DNA from 4 places in the Mesorhizobium sp. M1163 genome. Region 2 is predicted to be linked to each of the others. Evidence: predicted binding sites of a transcription regulator. Region 2 holds the regulator's gene; each other region holds the start of a gene.
What was found. Region 2 encodes LexA, which represses DNA repair genes until DNA is damaged. Its sites were predicted from a motif close to TGTTCNNNNTGTGTTCNG; they were not measured.

Region 1: a site for LexA is predicted at 3,751-3,768, ahead of recA (recombinase RecA). Genes of this name have one in related genera too.
Region 3: a site for LexA is predicted at 3,134-3,151, ahead of dinB (DNA polymerase IV). Genes of this name have one in related genera too.
Region 4: a site for LexA is predicted at 1,365-1,382, ahead of parE (DNA topoisomerase IV subunit B). Genes of this name have one in related genera too.

The regions. Positions count from the first base shown of each region.
Region 1 is NZ_JAMYMF010000036.1:72,943-77,711, forward strand. It holds gene alaS (alanine--tRNA ligase) at 1-2,270, opposite strand, end outside; gene recA (recombinase RecA) at 2,530-3,627, opposite strand; gene NKH43_RS28390 (carbohydrate kinase family protein) at 3,904-4,769, shown strand, end outside.
Region 2 is NZ_JAMYMF010000010.1:135,109-139,877, reverse strand. It holds gene NKH43_RS12380 (hormone-sensitive lipase) at 1-200, opposite strand, end outside; gene kynU (kynureninase) at 296-1,543, opposite strand; gene lexA (transcriptional repressor LexA) at 2,015-2,746, shown strand; gene NKH43_RS12365 (ComEC/Rec2 family competence protein) at 2,740-4,769, opposite strand, start outside.
Region 3 is NZ_JAMYMF010000035.1:18,325-23,093, forward strand. It holds gene NKH43_RS27600 (DUF2182 domain-containing protein) at 1-114, shown strand, start outside; gene NKH43_RS27605 (FAD-dependent oxidoreductase) at 273-1,793, shown strand; gene dinB (DNA polymerase IV) at 1,840-3,081, opposite strand; gene NKH43_RS27615 (GNAT family N-acetyltransferase) at 3,485-3,943, opposite strand; gene NKH43_RS27620 (hypothetical protein) at 4,045-4,494, shown strand; gene NKH43_RS27625 (hypothetical protein) at 4,491-4,769, opposite strand, start outside.
Region 4 is NZ_JAMYMF010000029.1:88,048-92,816, forward strand. It holds gene parE (DNA topoisomerase IV subunit B) at 1-1,294, opposite strand, end outside; gene NKH43_RS25125 (GGDEF domain-containing protein) at 1,568-2,737, shown strand; gene gcvP (aminomethyl-transferring glycine dehydrogenase) at 2,809-4,769, opposite strand, start outside.

The sequences.
Region 1 (4,769 bases), on a different contig from region 2:
GTCAGCTCCTTTTCGAGCTTCTTGCGCTCGTCGAGCAGTGCCTCGACGCGGGCCGGCACATCGGCCGGCGAAATCTTCAGCGCGGCGGCGGCCGCCTTCAGCCGCTTGTCCTGCTCGTCGAGATGCTTTCTGGCCGCCTCGCCGGTCAACGCCTCGATGCGGCGCACGCCGGCAGCGACCGCGCTGTCGGACACGATGCGCACCAGGCCGATATCGCCGGTCGCCCTGACATGGGTGCCGCCGCATAGCTCGACCGAATAGGGCCGGTTGGCCTTGGCGCCATGCAGGCCTGTGCCCATCGAAACGACGCGCACCTCATCGCCATATTTCTCGCCAAACAGCGCCATGGCGCCTTCGGCAATGGCGTCGTCGACCGACATCAGGCGCGTGGTTACAGGGCTATTCTGAACGACGATTTCGTTTGCCATGCGCTCGACCTCTTCGAGCTCGTCCGGCGAGATCGGCTTGTTGTGGGAGATGTCGAAGCGCAGACGCTCGGGCGCGACCAGTGAGCCCTTCTGCGCCACATGGGTACCCAGCACCTCGCGCAGCGCCTCATGGATCAGATGCGTGGCGGAATGGTTCGCGCGCAGCCTGGAGCGGCGCGCGTGGTCCACCCTCAGCTCGACGGTCGCGCCCGTCTTGACCGTGCCGTTGGCCACCTTGCCGACATGGACGAAAAGCCCATCGGCCTTCTTCTGCGTATCGGATATCTCGATCGAGAACCCGTCGCCTGAAATGACGCCGGTATCGCCCATCTGGCCACCGGACTCGCCATAGAACGGCGTCTGGTTGACAACCACGGCAACGGCGTCGCCTTTGCCGGCACTGTCGACGGTCTTGCCGTCCCTGACCAGCGCCTGGACGAGGCCTTCCGCCTGCTCGGTCTCATAGCCCAGGAATTCGGTGGCGCCGTTCTCCTCACGCACCGCGAACCATACCGTTTCGGTTGCGGCCTCACCGGAACCAGCCCAGCTTTTGCGCGCCTCCGCCTTCTGCCGCTCCATCGCCTCGGTGAAGCCGGCAAGGTTGACCGAGATGTTGCGCTGGCGCAGCGCGTCCTGCGTCAGATCGAGCGGAAAGCCATAGGTGTCGTAGAGCTTGAACGCTGTCTCGCCATCCAGCATGTCGCCGGAGACCAACTTTTCCGTCGCCTCCGAAAGCAAGCCCAAGCCTCGCACCAGCGTCTTGCGAAAACGAGTTTCCTCAAGCTTCAGCGTCTCGGTGATCATCTGCTCGCCGCGCGCCAGTTCCGGGTAGGCTTGGCTCATCTCGCGGACCAGCGCCGGCACCAGCTTCCACATCAGCGGCTCATTCGAGCCGAGCAACTGCGCGTGGCGCATGGCGCGGCGCATGATGCGACGAAGCACGTAGCCCCGCCCTTCGTTGGACGGCAGCACACCGTCGGCGACCAGGAAGCAGGACGAACGCAAGTGGTCGGCGATGACGCGGAACGATGCGACGGTGTCCGCATCCGGACCGCGGCCAAGCGCCGACGACGCAGCGTCGATCAGGTGGCGGAACAGGTCGGTCTCGAAGACGCTTTCAACCCCTTGCAGGATGGAGGCCATGCGCTCGAGGCCCATGCCCGTGTCGATCGACGGACGCGGCAGGTCGACGCGCTCGTCCTTCGTCACCTGTTCATACTGCATGAACACCAGGTTCCAGAATTCGAGGAAACGGTCGCCATCCTCCTCGGGACTGCCGGGAGGGCCACCCCAGATGTGCTCGCCACGGTCGATGAATATCTCCGAACACGGCCCGCAAGGTCCGGTGTCGCCCATTGCCCAGAAATTGTCCGAGGTCGCGATGCGGATGATGCGATCGTCGGAAAGACCGGCGATCTTCTTCCAGTAGGAGGCGGCCTCGTCGTCGTTGTGATAGACGGTGACCAGCAGCTTGTCCTTCTTCAGCCCGAACTCCCTGGTGATCAGGTTCCAGGCAAGCTCTATGGCGCGCTCCTTGAAATAATCGCCGAAGGAGAAATTGCCGAGCATCTCGAAGAAGGTCAGGTGTCGCGCGGTGTAGCCGACATTGTCGAGGTCGTTGTGCTTGCCGCCGGCACGAACACTCTTCTGGGCAGTCGTCGCACGCGAATAGGGCCGCTTCTCCAGACCGGTGAAAACGTTCTTGAACTGCACCATGCCGGCATTGGTGAACATCAGCGTCGGGTCGTTGCGCGGCACTAGCGGGCTCGACGCGACGACCTCGTGACCTTCCTTGCGAAAATAGTCGAGAAATGCCGACCGGATCTCGTTGACGCCACTCATGAATACTGCCTTTTCGAGAGAACCGCCGGCTGCCGGCGGAAAATAGACATGGCCTTTTAGCGGTCGCACCGCAGCCTGTCCAGAAACACCAAATGGGCTCAAATCCCGGCTTTCACCGGCGCTTTGAAATGCGTCTGACTCGCCGGCAAACGCCAACCGCCGGCACGGGGCCGGCGGTTCAAAATGTACCGATTACGCAAACTCAAAATCAAAACATCAAATCCAAACCTGGCTGACGCTCCGGGAGGCGTCGCTTTTCCTACATCGCCCCGGCGTCGTCCTCGAAACCGTCGTCGCTGCTTTCGGAGCCGCCGTTCTCAAGGAATTTCTCGGCGATCAATCCGGCATTCTGCCTCAGCGCCAATTCGATCTCGCGCGCCGTGTCGGGATTGTCGCGCAGGAACAGTTTTGCGTTTTCGCGGCCCTGGCCGAGACGCTGCGAATTATAGGAGAACCAGGCGCCCGACTTTTCGACCACGCCAGCCTTGACGCCGAGATCGACCAGCTCGCCGGTCTTGGAGACGCCCTCGCCATACATGATGTCGAACTCGACCACCTTGAAGGGCGGCGCCAGCTTGTTCTTGACGACCTTGACGCGGGTCTGGTTGCCGACGACCTCGTCGCGATCCTTGACCGAGCCGATGCGGCGGATGTCGAGGCGGACCGAGGCATAGAATTTCAGCGCGTTGCCGCCGGTCGTCGTCTCGGGCGAACCAAACATGACGCCGATCTTCATGCGGATCTGGTTGATGAAGATGACCATGGTGTTGGAGCGCGAGATCGAGGCGGTGAGCTTGCGCAGTGCCTGGCTCATCAGGCGGGCCTGCAGGCCGGGCAGCGAATCGCCCATCTCGCCTTCGATTTCGGCCCGCGGCGTCAGCGCCGCCACCGAATCGACCACCAGCACGTCGATGGCGCCGGAGCGCACCAGCGTGTCGCAGATCTCCAGCGCCTGTTCGCCGGTATCGGGCTGCGAGATCAGCAGGTTTTCGAGATCGACGCCGAGCTTGCGGGCATAGACCGGATCGAGCGCATGCTCGGCATCGACAAAGGCGCAGATGCCGCCCTTCTTCTGGGCTTCGGCCACCGTGTGCAGCGCCAGCGTCGTCTTGCCCGAGCTTTCCGGTCCGTAGATCTCGACGATGCGGCCGCGCGGCAGGCCGCCGACGCCAAGCGCGATGTCCAACCCAAGCGAGCCGGTCGGCACCGTTTCGATCTCGACGACCTGCTCGTTCGCGCCGAGCCGCATGATCGAACCCTTGCCGAAGGCACGCTCGATTTGCGACAGCGCCGCATCCAGAGCCTTTGATTTGTCCACCGCTTTGTCCTCTACAAGCCGCAAAGAATTCTGAGCCATGATACATCACCCCGTGGTCGTCAATGGAGGCCGGACAATCCCGCAATCCTTAAAAGAATGTACCTCGTTTGTTCTCATTTGTCAATGAGCCCAAGGATTTGAAAAATAACGGATATCCATATTTGTTCTATTTTTGTTTCGCAATTTTGCTTCCGGACGTATCCCGCCTCGCATGCGGCGCCGTTGCCGTCACCATCCGAATCGCACCCGCGATTGCAGGGTTCCGCCCGGCGACCTAGTCTCCTCCCGGGGCACAGCAAAGGGCATTTTGCCGGCATGATGAAATCCCCGACGATCCTGGCCGTGGGTGGCGCCTATATCGAGCGGCGCGGCCGGGTTGCCGGCGCCTTCGTGCCGGCCGCTTCCAATCCCGGCACGATGCGCGAGCATGTCGGCGGCGCCGCCTTCAACGCCTTGCGCTGTGCGGTGCGGCGCGGCGTCTCGGCCTCGCTGCTTTCGGTGCGCGGCGGCGATGCCCTGGGCGACACGGTTTTACGCGCCGTCACCGACGCCGGCATTGCCGATTTGTCGGCGGTGTTCCTCGACCGCGCGACGCCAAGCCATACGATGCTGGTCGATAGCGACGGCGGGCTGATCGCCGGCCTTGCCGACATGGTGCTCTACGAGCTGGCGCTTCCCAAGCAGATCCGCCGCGCCAAGGTGCGAGACGCGATCGGTTCGGCCGACGCGGTGCTGTGCGACGCCAACCTGCCGTCTTCCGCAGTGGCGCGGCTGGCGGCACTCGCCGCCGGCAAGCCGGTGTTTGCGCTTGCCGTCTCGCCCAGCAAAGCGGCGCGGCTGACGCCGGTGCTTGATCTTCTGGCACTCGCCTTCATGAACCGGCACGAGGCTGGCGTGCTCGCCGGCGTCGACATCGATGCTGACGATCAAGGCGTCGTCGACGGGCTGAGACGCGCCGGCCTGAAGAGCGGCGCGGTCACCGCCGGCGATGATCCAGTGCTCGGTTTCGACGAAACCGGCGCATTTTTGATCCTGCCACCGCCGATACACAAGCGGGCGGATATGAGCGGCGCCGGCGACGCGCTGGCAGGTGCCACGATCGCCGCCCGGCTGCGCGGCCTGACGCTGCGCGCGGCACTGTGCGAAGGCGTTGCCGCAGCTATGCTCACCGTCGAGAGCGC
Region 2 (4,769 bases):
GTGGCCGGCAGGAAAAGATCGAGCCGGTTGCGTGGGCCATCGCCATAGGCCATGTCGAGCCGCGCCCGGCCCTCGGTCGAAAGCACGTCGCGAAAAACCCGCGCGGGCTCGACCCAGGCCGCCGGCCAGCGATCGCTGCCGGCTATGTTGGCGCCGTTGGCATAGGCGTTGTCCCAATCGGCAATGTGACGTTCGAACACCCTGCGCCCTCCCCTGGCAATATGGCCTTGCAACGAGCGTGAGCATCGCGCGGCGCGTCGTCGCCAGCCTCACGATTCCAGCTCTCGCATCAATCTCAAGTGACAGCCGCCTTGATGGCGAAGCGCGCATCCTTCCACGCACCGGTGCGCAGGATGTCCTCAAGCACTTCGACGGCCTGCCAGACATCGGCATAGCCGACATAGAGCGGGGTGAAGCCGAAGCGCATGGTCGATGGCGCGCGAAAATCGCCGATCACGCCACGTTCGATCAGCGCGCGCATGATCTGGTAGCCATGCTCGTGCATGAATGAAATCTGGCTGCCGCGTTTTTCCCCGTCGCGCGTGCTTTCGAGCGTTAGCCCGTAAGTGCCGCACTTTGCCTCGACAAGCTCGATGAACAGATCGGCCAGCGCGATGCTCTTCTTGCGCACCGCCGTCATGTCGACATCGTTCCAGATGTCGAGCGCGCCCTTCAGCGTGCGCATCGACAGGACCGGCTGGGTGCCGCACAGAAACCGGCGGATGCCGGTGCCGGCCGCATAGCCTGGCTCGAAGGCGAAGGGCCGTGCATGGCCCCACCAGCCGGTGAGCGGCTGCTGGATGTCGGCAAGATGCCGCTCAGCCGCATAGATGAAGGCAGGCGCGCCCGGTCCGCCATTCAGATATTTGTAGGTGCAGCCGACGGCAAAATCGGCGTTTGCCTTGTCGAGCTCGACTGGCATCGCACCGGCGGTGTGGCAGAGATCCCAGACGATCATCGCCCCGGCTTCCTGGGCCCTGCGCGTCAGCGCCGGCATGTCGCGCAGTTCGCCCGACTTGTAGTTGACGTGGTTGACCAGCACCACGGCGGTGCCTTCGTCGATCAGCTCTTCGATGCTCGGCGCGTCGACCCCCGAGAGGCGAAGCAGCGTATCTTTTCGCGTCGAAACCACACCCTCAGCCATGTAGAGATCTGTCGGAAAACTGTCGCCCTCGGCGACGATGACCTGCCGCTCCGGCCGCATGGCCATGGCGGCGTGCAGCAGCTTGTAGATGTTGACCGATGTCGTGTCGCAGACCACCGTCTGGCCGGCCGCGGCACCGATCAGGCGCCCGAGCTGGTCGCCGAGTTCGAGCGGCATGTTGAACCAGCCGGCCGTGTTCCAGGCGCGGATGAGATCATGCGCCCATTCTTCGGTCACTGCCTTGCTCAATTCATCGAAAGCGGCACGCGAAGCGGCCCCTAGCGAATTGCCGTCGAGATAGATCACTCCTTGCGGCAGCACAAAGCGGTCGCGCATCGCGCGCAGCGGATCTGCAGCATCCATCGCCCTTATGGCCACGAGATCGCGAATTCCTGTCATGATTTGTCTGCTCCCCCAAGATTCACCGCAACGCCGGACACGCATCGACGGCATCCATCGGTCACGAGCGGTTCTCCATTACCTGGTATCGCGCAGCAAGGCTCCACCGGCAACAAGTTGCCTGACCACGCGGTGGAAACCAGGAGCCAAGCCAACCCAAGGTTGGCGTTTTGAGTTCGTTTCGTTCACGGTGCATTGACCAAACCGCACAGTCGATACGGCTTCAATTCCGTGCCCTTTGCCGGCTGACGGCCGATACCAGTGCCGCCTTCTGGGAACCCAGAGGCCGCAAACGAAAGCAGAATCAAGGCGATGAGGCCCGCGGCGGTGAAAATGCAGCGTTCCGGTTTGGTGAGTGGTATCGTTTCCCGAGCCCTAACACATTCATTAAACTTTAAACAGTTGCGGAACACAACTGGAACAGATAGTGTTTGTTCTGGGTTTGTTTTTCTGATTCTGTTGGGGGTCGCTATGCTGACACGCAAACAACACGAACTGCTTATGTTCATCCACGAAAGGCTGAAGGAAAGCGGTATCCCGCCCTCCTTCGACGAGATGAAGGAAGCGCTCGACCTGGCTTCCAAATCGGGAATCCACCGGCTGATTACGGCGCTGGAGGAGCGCGGCTTCATTCGCCGTTTGCCCAACCGGGCCCGTGCACTGGAGGTGCTGCGCCTGCCCGATTCGATCGCCCCCGGCCTCAATGCGGCACGCAAGTTCTCGCCGAGCGTCATCCAGGGCAGTCTTGGGCAAGGTCCTCGGCAGGGCAAGCCGACATCGTCGCGCATGCCTGCAGCCGGCAATGACGACGATGTCGTCGCCGCCGTGTCGATCCCGGTGATGGGCCGCATCGCCGCTGGTGTGCCGATCGATGCCATCCAGCACCAGACGCATTCGATCTCGGTGCCGCCGGACATGATCATGGGCGGCGAGCATTATGCGCTGGAGGTCAAAGGCGATTCGATGATCGAGGCTGGCATTTTCGACGGCGACACGGTGATCATCCGCAATGCCGATACGGCGAGCCCCGGTGAGATCGTGGTGGCACTGGTCGACGAGGAAGAAGCGACGCTGAAGCGGTTCCGCCGCAAGGGCGCCTCGATCGCCCTGGAAGCCGCCAATCCGGCCTACGAGACGCGCATCTTCGGACCAGACAGGGTCAAGGTGCAGGGCAAGCTCGTTGGGCTGATCCGCCGCTACTGAGCTGCGCCCTTGGCGCCGGCTTTTGGCTTGTCGGCTCTGCGGTATGGCGGCATGCCCCGCGCCGCGCGTGAAAATTTCCGCTGCACGTGCCAGGGCCGGTATGATTTTTCGACGGCGAAGCGGATTTCGGCGCGTGTTGCCGCTTGTGGATCGAAATAGACGGCCGCACTTCCCGCGCGCGCCAGTTGCCGTTTGGTGACGACGAGGACCAGCCGGTCGTAGTAGCAGGGATTATGGGCGGTGGCGTCGTCGATGACGATCAAGCTGGCAAAGGCGCAGGCTGGCCGTGCAGTATCGCGGTCATTGGCTAGCGCGATGATCGCGCCGGATGGATGCCTGGCAAGGCAGAGACCGTCCGTGCAAATGAACGGCATGCCCGGCGGTAAGTCGGCCGGATCGGCAATGTCGAATTGCGGATCGTTCTTTCCAGGTGTTTCCGGCGCGACGATAGCCTCTGATGTGAGCGCGCGTTTCCAGTTGTCGATGGTGAACTCATTCGGGCGTGCCCGGTTGACCGCGAGTTCACCGCTGCCGATCGGCAGCGCGACGAGCCGTGCGTCCTCCGAGATCAATACATCGGGTACGCGCGTCTGCGTTGTCGTTAGCAAGCCGGCGAGCGCAAAAGGAAGGGCCACGAGCCGCAACCAGGTCGTCGCCATGCTGGCAATGACGAGGGCGATCGTCACCAAAAGGACAGATCTCAGCGAAATCAGCCCGACCGCATCGATCGGCGAGCGCTCGGAGATCCACCCGGACAGGGCGATCATCGCTGTCAGCCCCTTGCCCATCACGTAGAGGAAAGGCCCATCCGCGCCGAACGGCATCGCCAGCGCACTGAGGACGGCGAAGGGCATGACGACCAGTGAGACGATAGGCATGATGGCCAGATTGGCGAACAGGCTGAGCGGCGCCACGCGCTGGAAATGCCATATGGCGAAAAGCGCCGTGGCGCTCCCTGCAATGATCGAGGTCATCGCCAGGCCGCCCATGCCCAGCAGGACCTTTCGAGCGGCAAAGCGTAGCGGCGACAACCGCGGCGGCGGCGTGGTGGCCCCGCCGGCGCGGTAATCGGACCAGCCTGCATAGGCGCCGACAAGGGCCGCCGTCGCGGCGAAGGACATCTGGAAGCTCGGACCGACCACCTCGTGCGGCGACACCAGAATGACCGCGATGGCCGAGATCGCCAGGTTGCGCATGGTGAGCGCGGCCCGGTCGAACAGCACGGCGATAAGCATCACCGCCAACATGATGAAGCTGCGTTCGGCCGCCACCACAATGCCGGAAAAGACGAGGTAGGCCGCAATCGAAAAAAGCGCGGCGGCCGCCGCGTATTTCTTGACCGGCCGTCGCGATGAGAAATCGGGAAACAGCGCAAAGGCGCCGCGCAGCAGCGCCATAATGGTGCCGGCGACCAACGCCATATGCAGCCCCGAGATGGAGATGATGTGGTAGATGCCGGTACGCCGCATCGCTTCGTTGATCTCCTCGGGAATGCCGGCGCGCACGCCGACGATCAGCGCAGCAGCAATCTCGCCCTCGGCGCCGCCGATGCGGCTGCGGATATGGTCGGCGATGGTTTCGCGCGCGTCTTCGATCGCGGAAGAAAGCCGCGCGGCAAACGGCATGCTGCCCGACGACACGACTTTCGGATTGCCGAGAAAAAAGCCGCTGCCGCCGATACCGGCGAAATAGCTGTCGAAGGAGAAATCATAGCTGTCGGGCCGCACCGGCCCGGTCGGCGGCAGCAGCCGCACATAGCCGGCGATCTCGGAACCGGCGGTCAGCTCAGCCGGTATTTTCATCGCCGAAACGCGGACCCGTTCCGGCATGTAGCGCAGTGTCGGCCTGGCGGTTGAGATCACATCGATCGTCAGCCTGATGCGGCCGCTCGCCATGGGCTCGAACGATACGACGCGACCCGTGAGGCGCGTCGAGATTTCGGAACCGAGCATATGCGTTCCGACACGCCAGGTCTCGACCTTGGCGGCAAGCACGCCAAGCGCGCAGAGCAACGCCGCCATGA
Region 3 (4,769 bases), on a different contig from region 2:
GCCGGGCTCGCCATTCTGGTGCTGGTTGAAAAGGCGTTTCCTGCCGGCCAGTGGGTCGGCCGGGCAGCCGGCATCGCCCTGATCGCCTGGGGCAGCGCAACGCTTTTGGTGTGACGGCCACGTAAAGTGCATCGCACCGCCCCAGCCAGGCCGGCTCACAACGCGTCGGGGCGGACCGGCGGTGACGTCAAGCTTACGCAGGCATTCAGGCGTCAAGGAACTTTGAATCCTGGCGTCCGTTTATCCGAATGTCGGGTATGAAGGGCTCCGCCATGAATGTCGGCGACGAAAGGACTGTATCCGTTTGGGCGAGAACCGAAGTCGCGCCTGATGCGGTTCCGCTCGAGCGGAGTGAACAGGTCGATGTCGTGGTCGTCGGATCTGGCATTGTCGGACTGTCGGTCGCCTACGAACTGGCCATCGCCGGGCAAAAGGTGGCGGTGCTCGATCGCGGCCGGATCGGAAGCGGCATGACGGCCCGCACCACCGCGCACCTGTCATCGATCTGCGATGACTATTTTTCGGAACTGATCAAATTGCGCGGCGAGGAACTGGCGCGGATTTACTATCAAAGCCAGTCGGCCGCTATTGACCGTATCCAATCGATCCTGGAGGCGGAGGGTATGGCGTGTGATTTCCGCCGCCTCGACGGTTTTCTGTTTCCGGCGTCGGGCAGGAAGGAATCCGTCATCGAGCGCGAACTGGACGCCGCTCTGAAGATCGGGGTCGACGTCGAGAAAACCGCAGGCGTGCCGTTTGCAGGCTTTTCGGATGCACCGATCCTTCGCTACGCCAATCAGGCGACATTCCACCCGCTCAAATATCTCCGCGGGCTGGCTGCCGGCATCCGCGCGCACGGCGGCGCGCTTTATGCGGAGACCATCGTCGATAAGGTCGAGGAGACCGACGGCGGCGTGCGCGTAAGCACGGTCTCGGGCTTTGCCGTGTCTGCCAGGTCGGCCGTTGTCGCCACCAACTCGCCGATCAACGATCGGGTCGCGCTCCATACCAAGCAGGCGCCGTATCGGACCTACGCCATGTCGTTCGAGATCGCGCGCGACGTTTTGCCGGATGCACTCTATTGGGACACGCTGGACCCCTATCACTACGTCCGTCTGCAGCCTGGCGAAGGCAAGACCGACTTTCTGATCGTCGGTGGTGAAGACCATAAGACAGGGCAGGCCGACGACGCCGACCACCGCTTCACGGCCCTGGCGGCCTGGATCAAAAAATTGGTGCCCGATCTCGGCGCGGAAGCCAATCGATGGTCCGGGCAGGTGATGGAGACGGTCGACTATGCCGGGTTCATCGGCCGCAATCCCGGCAACGGGCACGTCTTCGTGGCTACGGGCGATTCCGGTCAGGGCATCACCCATGGGGTCGTGGCAGGCCTGTTGATTTCGGACCTGATTCTGAAGGGGGAAAGCCCCTGGCGGGGACTTTACGAACCCTCGCGCAAGACGGTACGGGCGATCGGCGATTATCTAGCGGAGAATGCGACAGCGATCAGGAGTTTTGCCGAGTATGTCGCGCCTGGTGAAATCGATTCCGCCGACAAGCTGCGGCCGGGGCAGGGCGCTATTGTGCGCGAAGGTCTTACCAAAGTCGCGGCTTTTCGCGATGAGGACGGTACGCTCTACAAACGCTCGGCCGCATGTACCCATGTCGGCTGCCATGTCCATTGGAACTCGCTGGAACGCTGCTGGGACTGCCCCTGCCACGGCTCGCATTTTGCCGTCGACGGCACGGCCTTGAACGGGCCGGCCGTATCGCCCCTGGCTCCTGTCGGATAGTTCTTTCGAGATCGGTATCGCCAGACTTTCGCCCCGACCGGCCGGCTCACAACTCCTTTTCGGCGAGCTCGCGAAACGCGTCGGGAACCGACCGCGACAGTCCGAGCGCGACCGAGGCGTAGCCGACCGCCTCCCAGCCGAAGCGGTCGCGGATCTTGTCGACGGCGCGATCTGCGATCCAGCGCGCCGCGCCCCTGCTGGTGCCGGGGCGGCGGCGGTCGTCGTCGAGCCCAAGCGGCAGTTCCAGTTGCAGGCCGGCATGCTGCTCCAGATGCGAGACGGCGATCGCCAGCAGCGAGATGGTTTTTTCGTGCGGATGGTCGATGAGCACCTTGCGGACCAGCGCCTCGGCGATCTCGGCCAGCATGGCGGTTGCCGAAATCGGCTGGTCGAGCGTGATCGAGCGCGTCACCGAGCGCAGGTCGGCAAAGCGGACACGAACCGTCACCGTGCGGCCGGGCCGGGATTTCGCCCGCAATCTTGTGGCGACCCTATCGGCCAGATGCAGCAGCGCAGGCACGAAGACCTGCTCCTCGGCCGGTTTTCGGCCGAGCGCCGATTGCGCGCCGGCCGAGCGCGCCCGGCGCTGCGTCTCGAGCTTGCGCGGATCGCGGTTCCACGCCAGCGCGTTGAATTTCTCTCCCGCCGCCGGCCCGAGCAGGCGCTCCAGCGCGCCATTGTTGGTCTTCGCCAGCTCGCCGATGGTGTTGACGCCGATGCCGGCCAGCCGCTCCCTGGTGACCGGGCCGACACCCCACATCAGCTCGACCGGCAGGTGGTGCAGGAACTCCAGCTCGTGGCGCGGATCGACCACCACCAGCCCGTCGGGTTTTGCGACCTGTGAGGCGATCTTGGCCAGATGCTTGGTGCGGGCTACGCCGACCGAGATCGGCAGGCCGAGCTCCGCCCGCACGCGGTGGCGGATCTTGCCGGCGATCTCGGCCGGCGAGCCGAACAGGTGGGTGCAGCCGGCGAGGTCGGCAAAGGCCTCGTCGATGGAAATTCGCTCGACCACCGGCGTGAAATCGCCCAGCACCTTGATTGCCGCATCGCCCAGCCGCTGATAGTCCTTGAAATGGCCGCCGACGAAAATGAGTTGCGGGCAGAGTTCCCGCGCCCGCCGTCCCGGCATGCCGCCGCGCACGCCGAACGCCTTGGCTTCATAGGATGCGGCGAGCACTACCCCGCCGCCGACGGCAATCGGCTTGCCGCGCAAGGCCGGGTCGAGCAGTTGTTCGACCGAGGCATAGAAGGCATCCAGATCCGCGTGGAGGATGTTGGCTTCCATCCGGCCCGTTCGCCCGCGGCGGTTCAAACGCCGCATCATCTCGAGTTGTGATGAGAACATAAAGAGAACATTGTGGGCGGATTGTCAAGCGGCGCGGAGGGTAGGTGAAGGGCAATGGCTTCAGTTTGGCGCCCTCTGTCTGCCTGCGTTCCAGCGTTGGTGGTTGGCGAAAGTCGAAGCAACATCCAATCTCCCCCCTTGCGGGGGAGATGTCCGGCAGGACAGAGGGGGGTGGGACGGATCGCCAACTTCGACTTCAGTTGTTGCCAACTCGAATCAGCCTGAGGGTTTGGCTCCGATTGGTTGACAGGTCGGAGGGACAGCACCCCCCTCTGCCCTGCCGGGCATCTCCCCCGCAAGGGGGGAGATCGGCAGCTTCGCCGACGGCGCCTGCTGCAGCGACCTACAGCGCCATCTTGTAGCCGAGATGGCTGGCGGTGAAACCGAGGCGCTCGTAGAAAGCGTGCGCCTCCCGTCGTTCCTTGTCAGTGGTGAGCTGAACAAGGCTGCAGCCGCGCGAACGGCACGTTTCAATCGCCCATTCGATCATCAGCTTGCCGACGCCGCGGGACAGCCATTGCCGGGCGACGCGTACGCCTTCGATCTGGCCGCGCCAGGCACCCTTCCTGGAGATACCCGGAAGGAAGGTGAGTTGCAGGGTCCCGACCACTTGCTCGCCCTCGACGGCCACGGCCAGCAACTGGTTGGGATCGGCATCGATCGCGCTGAAGTCATCGAGATAGGATGGCGCGAGCGGCGTGGACGGGTCTTCCCGGTCTGCGCCGAGCGCATCGTCGGCAAGCATTGCAACGATCGCCGGCAGGTCGGGCGCCTGGGCACGACGGAATTCGATCTCGCTCATCGCGCGGAGACATACGGCGTGGATTTGGCGACGACAAGCGTCGGCTAGTGGAAAGCAGCCGTTGAAAGACCTATGACAGGTGAAGATCGGGAGGAAACGATATGGATGTTCCAGCCAGCATGAAGGCCGAATTGGCAGCTTGGAACAATGGGACCGGCATCGATTTACAAAGCTGGGTTGGCTGCGAGGGCCGATTTGCACTTGCTGTGGGGTACAGCACCGTTTTCTGGCCGGAGTTCGTAACGTTCGAACGCTACGTTTTGATGGAAGGGTTCAGCGAGGAGGGCCTGCGAAGCTTCGAACGACACCCCAACGCCACGCGACAGTCTGTGGAAGCGGTCATGAACCACTTGCATATTGCCGATATTCACGCCTTGGGCATCGCCGACATTTCTCGCGACAAGCTCGTGTTCCTCGGCTCAGTCCTCAAGGAGATTTATGAAGCAAAACTGCAATGGCGGTTTCCGGACCGAAGGTTTGTCGTCGAGTTTTTCGATCCGGAGCCCAAAGACCTGGAGGACTACCAGCTGTCTTTCTGGCAGGCAGACTAGGATAAAATCGGTCGAAAGCGAGCAACCCGGCGATGGTCAACCAGCCAATGCGGATCGAAATTGAAGGCGTCTCGCTGGAGGTTTTGCGGGCACTGTCGCGCGCGGACCAGGATCAATTGCTGGCCTTCGGCCGCCCGATTTCCTTTACCATGGGCAGCGCCACCGTCCTGGCCGAATTCAATCGCGATGGCGGCACGCTGCTGGTCAACCTTGCCCATATCGACGGTGGTGGCGAAGGCGTCCTGCTCGTCTTGTGGAGGCTTGTCCGGGCCTAT
Region 4 (4,769 bases), on a different contig from region 2:
GGCGGCGGCGCACCCGCTCGTCGGCACGCGCGATCACCCATTCGAGCAGTTTCGAAGCTTCCTGCGGATTGTCGGCCAGCCAATGGTCGAACGGGTCGCGGATGGCGCTTTCGACGATGCGGATCGCCTCGATCGTCGCCAGCCTGTCCTTGGTCTGGCCGACGAATTCCGGCTCGCGGATGAACACCGACAGCATGCCCGCCGCCGAGATCATCACATCTTCGGATGTGACTATCGAAGCGCGCTTGTTGCCGACCAGGTCGGCATAGGCGCGCAAGCCGCGCGTCAGAACGTTGCGGAAGCCGGCCTCGTGCGTGCCGCCTTCGGCTGTCGGAATGGTGTTGCAATAGGAATTTATAAAACCGTCGCCGCCGAACCAGGTCACCGCCCATTCGAGCGAGCCGTGACCGCCCTGCTTCTCGCTCTTGCCGGCGAACATTTCACGGGTCACCTGGAATTCGTCGCCGAGCGAGGCTTTCAGATAGTCCTTGAGGCCGCCCGGAAAATGGAATTCTGCCTTGGCCGGCGTCGTGTCCTTTTCCTTGATCAGCGAGGGATCGCAGGTCCAGCGGATTTCGACACCGCCGAACAGATAGGCTTTTGACCGCGCCATGCGGTAGAGCCGCGCCGGCTCGAACGCAGCACCCTTGCCGAAAATCTGCTCGTCTGGATGGAAGCGGATCTTCGTGCCGCGCCGGTTGTGCACCTCGCCGAGCTGCTCCAGGCCGGTCACCGGAACGCCTCGCGAGAAGCGCTGGCGATAGAGCTTGCGCCCAATCGCAACCTCGACCTCGAGATGGTCGGACAGCGCGTTGACCACGGAAACGCCGACACCGTGCAGGCCTCCCGAGGTCTCGTAGACCTTGCTGTCGAACTTGCCGCCTGAATGCAGCGTGGTCATGATGAGTTCGAGCGCCGGCTTCTTGAATTTCGGGTGCGGATCGACCGGAATGCCGCGGCCGTTGTCGGTTACAGACAGGTATCCGTCGGCGGAAAGCTCGACATCGATGAAGGTAGCATGGCCGGCGACCGCCTCGTCCATCGAATTGTCGATGACCTCGGCGAACAGATGGTGCATCGCCTTGTCGTCGGTGCCGCCAATGTACATGCCCGGGCGGCGGCGCACCGGCTCCAGCCCCTCCAGCACCTCGATATCGGCGGCACTATAGCTCTCGCTGGCATCGCGGGGCGCCGGCCGCTTCGCCGCCTGCACCAGCGGGTCGGCCGGGCGCGCGGCGCGAGCCGGTTGCGGCTGCTTGCCCAAATTGCCGAAAAGATCGTTATTGTCGTCCATGCCGGTCCTGGATTCCGATGCTGCGAATCACCACCCGATACTGCCACGCTTTTTGCGGGCAGGCGACGGAGGTTCCTGTTACGTTCGAGGATAGAGCCTCTTACTGCAAAACCATTCGACAACCAAGCGGCGGAAATGGGGTCGAAGCTTGGAGCATCGACGCTTTGTAAACCTTGTCCGAAGGTTACGCCGCAAGGTTGGCTGAAAAACGATATCCGCGGACTGTCGCTGACCTAGAATGCAGCGAAACCCTCAAGAGGCTGTCGCTTAAGCATGTTGGATTACAGTTCGCTCCTGCTCGCAGCGGCGCTGTCGGGCACGTGCCTCAGCATCACCATGTTTGCGATCTGGTTCACCGCGCCACAGGCACGCTTTGTGCTGACGGTGGCGTGCGGCATTCTCGTGCTCGTCGCACATGTGGTCTTGTTTTGGCATTACACAAGAGATCCAAGCCCCTGGCTTTGCCAGATCGTGCTTGCTCTTCTCAGCCTCGGCTTCCTGATTATCTGCCTGTCGGCCATGCAATATCTCAGCATGCGCGACTATAGGCGCGCCATCTTGCCGACCTTGGCTGCGATGGCTGTTTGCGCGGGCGCGACGTATCTCGGGTTTGATGGTGTCGGCTTCATTGTCACCTATGCGACGGTAACGGCGCTACTCTCGCTTATCGGGGCGATGTTCTGGATCCAGGGTGGTCACGATCGCCGGATATTGCTGGTCGTATCGTTCCTGAGCGGCGTCTGTGCGCTGTCGTTCGGACTTTGCGGCGCGGTCCTGCTGGTCAAGGGCCAGTGGGTGCTCGGCGTAGCACCGGACAATTGGGCCGAGCGGGTGAATTCCGTCGTAGCCGTCGCCTGCATGACCGGGCTTGGCGCATTAACGCTCTCCCTGCACCATTTGCAGGCGCAGATCGAATTGAAGGCCGAGACGATGACCGATCCATTGACCGGGCTGATGAACCGGCGGGCGTTAACGGCACTCTACGGCGAGCGGGTCTTCGGTCCGTTCATGTCCGTCACCATGTTCGACCTCGACCATTTCAAAAGGACGAACGACGTATTCGGTCATCCGGTCGGCGACCAGGTCCTGCGCCGCTTTGCCGCCGTCATCAGGAAATACGCCAGAACCGGCGTCGACGCCTTCCGGCTGGGCGGCGAGGAATTCGTGCTCGTCATGTCGCGGATGACGGAAGAAAAAGCCTATGACATTGCGAGCAAGATCAGCGTCGCCTTCGGTACGGAAGTCGTGGCCACCCAGCTTGGTCCGTTGCGAAGCACAGTCAGCGGCGGCATCGGCTTTGGTGGGACGAGCGGCACCGGTCTCGATGATGTGCTGGCCGAAGCCGACGCCGCGCTCTATGCGGCAAAGCGCGCCGGGCGAAATCGCGTCATCGCCCGGGACAGGGCGAGCAAGGCCGACGGGCCGGCCTTGCGTTCTGCCTGATTGAGGCTTCTATCTTCTTGTTAGACCATGATCTTGTCCGAAAACCGGATTCCACTCTTCGGGATCATGGTCTACTCCGCCGCACCCAGATATTCCGACAGCGGCGGGCAGGAGCAAACCAGGTTGCGGTCGCCGGCGACGTTGTCGATGCGTGACACCGGTGGCCAGTATTTTGCCGCCGTATCGGCATCGCCGGCGGGGTAGGCCGCTTCCAGGCGCGAATAGGGATGGGTCCACTGGCCGGCCAACGCCTCGGCGGCGGTATGTGGCGCATTGACCAGAGGATTGTCGGCCAAGGGCCATTCGCCCTTCGCCACCTTGGCTGCCTCGCCGGCTATGGCGATCATGGCTTCGCAGAAACGATCCAGCTCGCGCTTGGGCTCGGATTCGGTCGGCTCGACCATCAGCGTGCCGGCCACCGGGAACGACATGGTCGGCGCGTGGAAGCCATAGTCGATCAGCCGCTTGGCGATATCGTCGACGCTGATGCCGGCGCTGTCCTTGAGCACGCGGGTGTCGAGGATGCATTCATGCGCAACGCGTCCGTTGCGCCCCTTGTAAAGCAGGGGGAAATGCTCGCCAAGCCGCGTCGCCACGTAGTTGGCGGAGATGATCGCCGTCTCGGTCGCCTGCTTCAGGCCGGAAGCGCCCATCATGCGGATATACATCCAGGTGATCGGCAGGATCGAGGCGCTGCCGAACGGTGCCGCCGCCACGGCATGGGCCGAGTCTTCGGTGACGTGGCCGGGCAGATATGGCTTCAGATGCGCCTTGACGCCGATCGGGCCGACGCCGGGGCCGCCGCCGCCATGTGGAATGCAGAAGGTCTTGTGCAGGTTCATGTGGCAGACATCGGCACCGATATCGCCGGGACGGGCGAGGCCGACCAGAGCGTTGAGATTGGCGCCGTCGAAATAGACCTGGCCGCCATGGCTGTGGACGAGCGCACAGAGGTCGCGCGCGCCTTCCTCGAAAACACCATGCGTCGAAGGATAGGTGAACATCAGCGCCGCGAGGTCTTTTGCATGCTCGGCCGCCTTGGCCTGCAAGTCTTCCATGTCGATATTGCCGTCCTCGGTGCAGCGCACGACGACGACACTCATGCCGGCCATGGCCGCACTTGCCGGATTGGTGCCATGCGCCGAGGACGGGATCAGGCAGACGGTGCGATGGCCTTCGCCACGCGACAAATGATAGCCGCGAATGGCGAGCAGCCCTGCATATTCGCCCTGGCTGCCGGCATTGGGCTGCAGGGTCACCGCGTCGAAGCCGGTGATCTCCGCCAGCCAGCCTTCCAGCTCGTCGATCATGGCGCGATAGCCTACCGAATGGCTCGCCGGGGCAAAGGGATGCAGGTTGGCGACATCGGGCCAGCTTACCGGCATCATTTCGGCGGCGGCGTTGAGCTTCATGGTGCAGGAGCCGAGCGGGATCATGGCGCGGTCGAGCGCCAGGTCCTTGTCGGACAGCCGGCGCAAGAAGCGCATCATGTCGGTTTCCGAGTGGTTTTCGCGGAAGACGGGCTGGGTGAGGAACTCCTTGCCGCGCGGTTTTCCTGGCATGGAACTGCCGGCGGCAACGCCGGCCTTGGCGCCGAAAAGTGCTGCGATCGCCTCCAGATCGGCCTCGGTGGAGGTCTCGTCAAAGCTGATGCCGACATGGTCGGCGTCGATGACACGCAGCAGCCGGCCGGTCTTCTCGGCGGCGGCGGCAAGTGCGGCGGCTCTGCCCTTCACTTCCACGGTCACCGTGTCGAAGCGGCTTCCGCCGAGCACCGAAACGCCTGCTGCCTTGAGGCCGGCAGCCAGGCGGTTGGCCAGCGTGTGGACGCGGCCGGCAATCGCCTGCAGCCCGGCAGGGCCATGCCAGATCGCATAGGCCGTCGCCATGTTGGCGAGCAGCGCCTGTGCGGTGCAGATGTTGGAGGTCGCCTTGTCGCGGCGGATATGCTGCTCGCGTGTCTGCAAGGCCAGGCGATATCCGGGACGGCCCTTGCTGTCCGTCGACTGGCCAACGAGCCGGCCGGGCATCA